2 regions of the Streptomyces sp. NPDC051136 genome follow, and region 2 is predicted to be linked to the other one. Evidence: riboswitches for the same ligand, from Rfam matches in the RefSeq annotation. Region 2 holds a riboswitch; the other holds the start of a gene.
The links. Region 2 has a riboswitch for glycine ahead of gcvP (aminomethyl-transferring glycine dehydrogenase). Riboswitches for the same ligand answer to the same signal wherever they lie in the genome.
Positions count from the first base shown of each region.

Region 1: linked by a shared signal. The riboswitch ahead of gcvT (glycine cleavage system aminomethyltransferase GcvT) and the one ahead of gcvP (aminomethyl-transferring glycine dehydrogenase) in region 2 are both predicted to bind glycine.

Region 1 is NZ_JBITFE010000011.1:276,263-280,296, reverse strand. Features, by position in the region: gene glyA (serine hydroxymethyltransferase) at 1-556, opposite strand, end outside; gene gcvH (glycine cleavage system protein GcvH) at 571-948, opposite strand; gene gcvT (glycine cleavage system aminomethyltransferase GcvT) at 1,035-2,168, opposite strand; glycine riboswitch at 2,324-2,417, opposite strand; gene ACIBCJ_RS30005 (AAA family ATPase) at 2,597-3,265, shown strand; gene ACIBCJ_RS30000 (enhanced serine sensitivity protein SseB) at 3,344-4,034, shown strand, end outside.
Region 2 is NZ_JBITFE010000016.1:9,175-13,208, forward strand. Features, by position in the region: gene ACIBCJ_RS34150 (DNA polymerase IV) at 1-1,167, shown strand, start outside; gene ACIBCJ_RS34155 (PRC-barrel domain-containing protein) at 1,083-1,460, opposite strand; glycine riboswitch at 1,633-1,728, shown strand; gene gcvP (aminomethyl-transferring glycine dehydrogenase) at 1,904-4,034, shown strand, end outside.

The DNA.
Region 1 (4,034 bases), on a different contig from region 2:
AGGCGGCGAAGTCCAGCTGACGCGGGTACGCCGACCAGCCGGCCACGATCAGCTTCGGCTTGGTCTCCTTGGCCAGACGCTCCACCTCGGCCATGTCGACCTGGCCGTCGTCGCCCACGTGGTAGGGCACGACGTTGTAGAGCTTGCCGGAGAAGTTGATCTTCATGCCGTGGGTCAGGTGCCCGCCGTGGGCGAGGTTCAGACCCATGATCGTGTCGCCGGGCTTGAGCAGCGCGAACATCGCGGCCGCGTTGGCCTGGGCACCCGAGTGCGGCTGCACGTTGGCGTGCTCGGCACCGAAGAGCGCCTTGACCCGGTCGATGGCGATCTGCTCGACCACGTCGACGTGCTCGCAGCCGCCGTAGTAGCGGCGGCCGGGGTAGCCCTCGGCGTACTTGTTGGTGAGGACCGAGCCCTGGGCCTCCATGACCGCGACCGGGGCGAAGTTCTCCGAGGCGATCATCTCGAGGGTGGACTGCTGACGGTCCAGCTCGGCGTCGACGGCGGCCGCGACGTCCGGGTCCAGTTCGTGCAGGGGTGTGTTCAGAAGCGACATGCGGTCGGGACTCCTCAGCCGGCGGTGAAGGCGGTGTACTCGTCGGCGGAGAGCAGCTCGGCCGGCTCGTCCGTGATCCGCACCTTGAACAGCCAGCCGCCCTCGAAGGGGGCGCTGTTCACGAGGGACGGGTCGTTGACGACGTCCTCGTTGACCTCGGTGACCTCACCGGAGACGGGGGAGTAGAGGTCGGAGACGGACTTGGTCGACTCCAGTTCGCCGCAGGTCTCGCCCGCGGTCACCTGGTCGCCGACCTCGGGGAGCTGGACGAAGACGACGTCACCGAGCGCGTTGGCCGCGTGCTCCGTGATGCCGACCGTCGAGGCGCCGTCCTCGGCGCCCGACAGCCACTCGTGCTCCTTGCTGTAGCGCAGCTGCTGGGGGTTGCTCATGACCTGAATTCTCCTGTACGCGAGGAAGGGGCTGGTGAAGGGGGTGAGGGGGAGGAGACGAACGCCGCCGGGCGGCGCCGCCGGGGCTACTTCTGGCGCTTGTAGAACGGCAGCGCCACGACCTCGTACGGCTCGTGACTGCCCCGGATGTCCACACCGACGCCCGACGTGCCCGGGGCCGCGTGCGCGGGGTCGACGTAGGCCATGGCGATCGGCCTGCCCAGCGTCGGGGACGGGGCGCCGGAGGTGACCTCGCCGATCACCTCGCCGTCCGCGACCACCCGGTACCCGGCGCGCGGCACCCGGCGGCCCTCGGCGACCAGGCCGACCAGCACGCGGGGCGGCTGCGTGGCGGCGCGCTCGGCGGCCTCCGTCAGCGCGGCGCGCCCGACGAAGTCGCCCTCCTTCTCGAACTTCACCACCCGGCCCAGACCGGCGTCGAACGGCGTCAGCGCGGTCGTCAGCTCGTGCCCGTACAGCGGCATGCCCGCCTCCAGGCGGAGCGTGTCCCGGCAGGACAGGCCGCACGGGACCAGGCCGGCCCCCTCGCCCGCCTTGGTCAGCGCCTGCCACAGCTCGACGGCGTGCTCGGGCTTCACGAACAGCTCGAAACCGTCCTCGCCGGTGTAACCGGTGCGCGCGATCAGCGCCGGGACGCCCGCCACCGTGCCGGGCAGACCGGCGTAGTACTTCAGGCCGTCCAGGTCCGCGTCGGTGAGGCTCGCCAGGATGCCGGGGGACTCGGGACCCTGCACGGCGAGCAGCGCGTAGGCGTCGCGGTCGTCGCGCACCTCGGCGTCGAAGCCGGCCGCCCGCTCGGTCAGCGCGTCGAGCACGACCTGGGCGTTGGAGGCGTTGGCGACGACCATGTAGTGAGCGGCGTCGGCCCCGGTGTCGTCCAGGCGGTAGACGATCAGGTCGTCCAGGATGCCGCCGTCCTCGCGGCAGATCATGGTGTAGCGGGCGCGGCCCGGCTTCACGGTGCCGATGTTGCCGACCAGCGCGTGGTTCAGCAGCTCGGTCGCCTGCGGCCCGGTGACGGTGATCTCGCCCATGTGCGAGAGGTCGAAGAGACCGGCGCGGGTGCGCACCGCGAGGTGCTCGTCACGCTCGGAGCCGTAGCGCAGGGGCATGTCCCAGCCGGCGAAGTCGGTCATCGTCGCGCCCAGTGCGCGATGCGTCGCGTCGAGTGCGGTACGGCGGGGTTCGGTGCTGCTCATCGGTCGGTCGTCTCCCATGACAGGACGTGGCGAGGTCGATCCTCCCCATCTGTCATCGGAACCTGAGAGGTTCGCCCCGTCCACCGGAGTACGGCGATCAGGGCTTGCACCTTGGGTGGGACCGCCGTCGGGGGCGGTCCGCTTTTCAGATGTGCCTCGCCCACGCGGTAACGGTGCCTGAGAGATTCAAGGGAGGGACTTGCTCCTTCGGCGCCCCGGCGCGGCCGGGGACTCTCCCGCGCGGATTCAAACGGCCGGTATGCAGTTGGCGCCGCCATCATTGCACGACCGGCTCTTTCGTGGGAGACCGTGATCTGTAACCGGCTTGTGGCAGTAAGCGAACCAAAACGCGAGACCTGCGCATTACCTTCTCTTTACACTCGACGGGGAGAGGGACTCGTGAACCGCCCCAGGGGAGGACGATCACGGTGAACAGGACCACGGCCTGCGCCACGACCTCGGGACTCGCGCTGCCCGAGCAGCCCGCCGCCCCGGCCTCCCGGGCGGGCACCGCGCTGCCCGCTCCCGTCGTCCGCGACCTGCGGGACCGCGACGGCCGCAGTCCGCACGCCCTGCTCTTCGGGCCCCGGGACCTGGTGGTGATCACCGGACTGCCCGGCAGCGGCAAGTCCACGCTGATGCGGCGCACGGTGCGCGGCGGGCGCGTCGACTCCCAGGACACGCGCGACCGCTGGGACCACCGCATGCCGCGCCTGCTGCCCTACGCGCTCTACCGCCCCCTCGTCCGCCTCGCCCACTACGCCGGGCTGCGCCGCGCGCTGCGCTCCGGCGAGGGCGTCGTCGTGCACGACTGCGGCACCCAGACCTGGGTGCGGGGCTGGCTGGCCCGCGCCGCCCGCCGCCGGGGCGGGGCCCTGCACCTGCTGCTCCTCGACGTCGCTCCCGGCGAGGCCCTGGCCGGCCAGCGCGAGCGCGGCCGGGGCGTGTCGCGGTACGCGTTCCTGAGGCACCGCACGGCCAACTCCCGCCTGCTGCGCGCGGTGACGGAGGGTGCCCTGCCGGCCGGCTGCGCCTCCGCGGTGGTCCTGGACCGCGACGCCGCCGACGCCCTGCGGCGGATCTCCTTCACGGGGTGACACACGGGAGGACCCCGGATCGAACGGGTTAGCCTTTCAGCCACGGACAGCGGTACCAGGCAGGCGGTAGGTAGGCAGATGGACTTCCCGGCACAGGCACACCCCCATCCGCACGGCGGGTGGCCCGGCAACGAGCTGGAAGAGGTGCTGTCCGTCTCCCTCGGCGTGCCGACGGCAGGCGGCCGGATCGTGGAGGTCCTCGGCCGCAGTTACCTGTGGATACCCCTGCCCAACGGCGGTGGCCCGCACAGCGGCCCCCTCGACCTGCCCTCGCTGGAGATCGACGGTCAGGCCTACGTGCCGGTGTTCAGCTCCGAGGAGCAGTTCCGGCAGGTCGCCGGGGCGCAGATGGCGTACACCGTCGCCCCCGCCGTGGAGTTCGCGCGCGGGCTGCCCCCGCAGGTCGGCATCGTGGTGAACCCGGAGGGCGTCGTCGGCATCCCGCTGCCGCCGCCGGCCGTGGCCGAGCTGTGCCGGGCCGGGCGCACCTCGCTGGACGGGCCCGCGTCCGGCGGCCGGGTCCGTCTCTTCGAGCCGGACTGGCAGGACGACCCGGTGGACTTCCTGGCCGCGGCCTCCGCCGAGTTCGCCGCCACCGGCGTCGTCCGCAGCGCGCGCCGCTGCCTGGCCGCCGTCGAGACCGCCGACCCGGTCCTCTACATAGGCGTCGAGCTCTCCCACTGGGAGGGCGACGCCCGAGCCCTCCCCCTGGACGCCCTGGGCCGGGCCCTGGCCAGGTCCCCGCTGAAGTGGCAGGTCAACCTGGTCC
Region 2 (4,034 bases):
CGGCTGCTGCGCGAGCTGTCGCCCCTGGTGGAGCCGTTGAGTCTGGACGAGGCCTTCGTGGACCTGGAGGCCGGTGGGACGGCCTGGGACGCGGAGTCGGCACGCCTGGCCGGCGCGAAGCTGCGTACGGACATCCGCGCCGTCACCGGGCTCACCGGCTCCGTGGGGCTCGCCGCCTCCAAGATGCTCGCCAAGATCGCCTCCGAGGAGGCCAAGCCCGACGGACTGGTGCTGATCCCGCCGGGGACGGAGCGGGCCATGCTGGAACCGATGACCGTGCGGACGCTGCCCGGAGTCGGGCCGGCCACGGGGGACCACCTGCGCCGGGCGGGGATCACCACGGTCGGCGAGATCGCCGAGGCCGGCGAGGACGAGCTGGTGCGGCTGCTGGGCAAGGCACACGGCCACGCGCTGTACGCGATGGCGCTGGCCCGCGACGAGCGGCCGGTCGTGGCCGAGCGGGAGACCAAGTCGGTGTCCGTTGAGGACACCTACGACGTGGACATCCACGACCGGGTACGGGTCGGCGTCGAGGTGGGGCGGCTCGCGGACCGCTGTGTGCGGCGGCTGCGCGGCTCCGGCCTGTCCGGGCGGACCATCGTGCTCAAGGTCCGCAGGTACGACTTCTCCACGCTCACCCGCTCCGAGACGCTGCGCGGGCCCACCGACGATCCGGCGGTGGTGCGGGAGGCCGCCGCCAGGCTGCTGGACTCGGTCGACACGACCGGTGGCGTGCGGCTGCTCGGGGTGGGGGTCACCGGGCTCGCCGACTTCACCCAGGAAGATCTGTTCGCCCAGGCCGCCGGGGGCCGGGCCGAGGCTCTCGCCGAGGAGCCCGAGGCCGAGCCCGTGGAGGAGCACAGCGCCTCACCCGCCGAGCGGCGGTGGCCGGCGGGACACGACGTGCGGCACGCGGAGCTGGGGCACGGGTGGGTGCAGGGCAGCGGACTGGGCCGGGTCACCGTGCGGTTCGAGACGCCCTACTCGGAGGTCGGCCGGGTGCGGACCTTCCCGGTCGGCGACCCGGACCTGACCCCGGCGGATCCCCTGCCGCTGGTCGCCGGCGCGGAGGGCAGGGAGGATCAGCCGTCGTCGTTGCCCTTGCCGGCCAGCTTGCCGAAGTCGTGGTCGGGGGGCGGGGGAGAGGCCGCCACGTCCAGGCCGTAGTGGTGGTAGAGCTGGAGTTCCTGTTCCGGCGAGAGATGGCGGCCGACGCCGAAGTCGGGCGCCTCCTTGATCAGGGACCGGTCGAAGGGCACGCGCAGGGCGCCGTCGACCAGCTCGCTCGGCTCCAGGGGGACGAAGGCGTCCCTGCTGAAAAGGCCCGTCCGTATCGCCGCCCACTCGGGAACGCCGGTGGCATCGTCGAGGTACACCTCGTCCACGGTGCCGATCCTGGTGCCGTCGCGGTCGAACGCCTTGCGGCCGATCAGGTTGCGCGGATCGATGTCAGTACGCACGGGGCCCTCCACTTGATCGCACCTGGGCCGCACTGGGTCACACACCAGCCGCCTAATCATCCGTAAGTACTACAAAAGAACACATGGCGTCGGTCGGCCACTCGAAGCACGGGGCCCGGCGGCCACGCCGAGTCCGCGCGCCGGCCTCGCTGGTACGCTGGCAAACGGCTGCTGACCCCGCGCGGGAGAGTCCTCCGGGCATCACCGGAGGCGCCGAAGGAGCAAATCCTCCCCGGAATCTCTCAGGCTCACGTACCGCACGGACGAGGTCACTCTGGAAAGCAGAGCGGGTGTCACGGCTTCCGCTCTCACCGACGGTGAAAGCCGGGAGAGCCCAGGGCTCGACCGGTGAAGCTCTCAGGTTGAGATGACAGAGGGGGAGGCCGTCCGGGTACCCGCGCCGTGGTGCCCCTCGAAGGTCGTCAGACCAGGAGGCCTCCGCAATGACCGCCCATCGCACTCCGCTCTCCGAACTCGAACAGGCCATGCCCTTCGAGCAGCGGCACATCGGCCCCGACCACGAGGCCCGGGCCAAGATGCTCGCGCAGGTGGGCTACGGCTCGCTCGACGAGCTGACGGCCGCCGCCGTGCCGGAAGTGATCAAGAACGCCGACGCGCTGGACCTGCCGGGTGCGCGCTCCGAGGCGGAGGTGCTGGCCGAGCTGCGCTCCCTGGCCGACCGCAACCAGGTCCTCGACTCCATGATCGGCCTCGGCTACTACGGCACCTTCACCCCGCCGGTCATCCTGCGCAACGTCATGGAGAACCCGTCCTGGTACACGGCGTACACGCCCTACCAGCCGGAGATCTCCCAGGGTCGGCTCGAGGCCCTGCTGAACTTCCAGACCATGGTCGCCGAGCTGACCGGCCTGCCCACCTCGGGTGCCTCGCTGCTCGACGAGGGCACCGCCGCCGCCGAGGCGATGGCGCTGTCCCGGCGCATGGGCAAGAACAAGAAGGGCCTGTTCCTGGTCGACGCGGACGCCCTGCCGCAGACGGTCGCCGTGATACAGACCCGTGCCGAGCCGACCGGTGTCGAGGTGGTCGTCGCCGACCTGAGCGACGGCATCCCGGCCGAGGTCGCCGAGCGGGAGATCAACGGTGTCCTGATCCAGTACCCGGGTGCCTCCGGTGCCGTGCGCGACATCAAGCCGGTGATCGACCGGGCGCACGAGCTCGGCGCGCTGGTCACCGTCGCCGCCGACCTGCTCGCCCTCACGCTGCTCACCTCGCCGGGCGAACTGGGCGCGGACATCGCCGTCGGCACCACGCAGCGCTTCGGTGTGCCGATGGGCTTCGGCGGACCGCACGCCGGCTACATGGCCGTGCACGAGAAGTTCGCCCGCAGCCTGCCCGGACGTCTGGTCGGCGTCTCCGTGGACGCGGACGGCAACAAGGCCTACCGCCTGGCCCTGCAGACCCGCGAGCAGCACATCCGCCGTGAGAAGGCCACCAGCAACATCTGCACCGCGCAGGTGCTGCTCGCCGTCATGGCCGGCATGTACGCCGTCTACCACGGCCCCGAGGGACTGCGGGCCATCGCCCGGCGCACCCACCGGTACGCCACGATCACCGCCGCCGGTCTCGCCGCGGGCGGCGTCGAGATCGTGCACGGCGCCTACTTCGACACCGTCACCGCCCGGGTGCCCGGCCGGGCCGACGCGATCGTCCACGCCGCCCGCGAGAACGGCATCAACCTGCGTCTCGTCGACACCGACCACGTGTCCTTCGCCTGCGACGAGACCACCACGCGTGCCCAGGTCGGCGGCGTGTGGAACGCGTTCGGCATCGAGGGCGACATCGAGGCCCTGGACGCCGACACCGGGGAGACGCTGCCCGAGGCGCTGCTGCGCACCGACGACTTCCTGACCCACCCCGTCTTCCACCAGCACCGTTCCGAGACCGCGATGCTGCGCTACCTGCGCCGCCTGGCCGACCGGGACTACGCGCTGGACCGCGGCATGATCCCGCTGGGCTCCTGCACCATGAAGCTCAACGCGACCACCGAGATGGAGCCGGTCACCTGGCCCGAGTTCGGCGCGCTGCACCCCTTCGCGCCCGCCGACCAGGCGCAGGGCTACCTGACCCTCATCCGCGAGCTGGAGGAGCGGCTCGCCGAGGTCACCGGGTACGACAAGGTCTCCCTCCAGCCCAACGCCGGGTCGCAGGGCGAGTTCGCCGGCCTGCTCGCCGTCCGCGGCTACCACCGGGCCAACGGCGACGAGCAGCGCACCGTCTGCCTCATCCCGTCCTCCGCGCACGGCACCAACGCCGCGAGCGCCGTGATGGCCGGCATGAAGGTCGTCGTCGTCAAGACCGCCGGGGACGGCGAGATCGACGTCGAGGACCTGCGCGCCAAGATCGAGAAGCACCGCGACGAGCTGGCCGTGCTGATGATCACGTACCCCTCCACGCACGGCGTGTTCGAGGAGCACGTCGCCGACATCTGCGCGCAGGTGCACGACGCGGGCGGCCAGGTCTACGTGGACGGCGCCAACCTGAACGCCCTGGTCGGCCTCGCCAAGCCCGGCCACTTCGGCGGCGACGTCTCCCACCTGAACCTGCACAAGACCT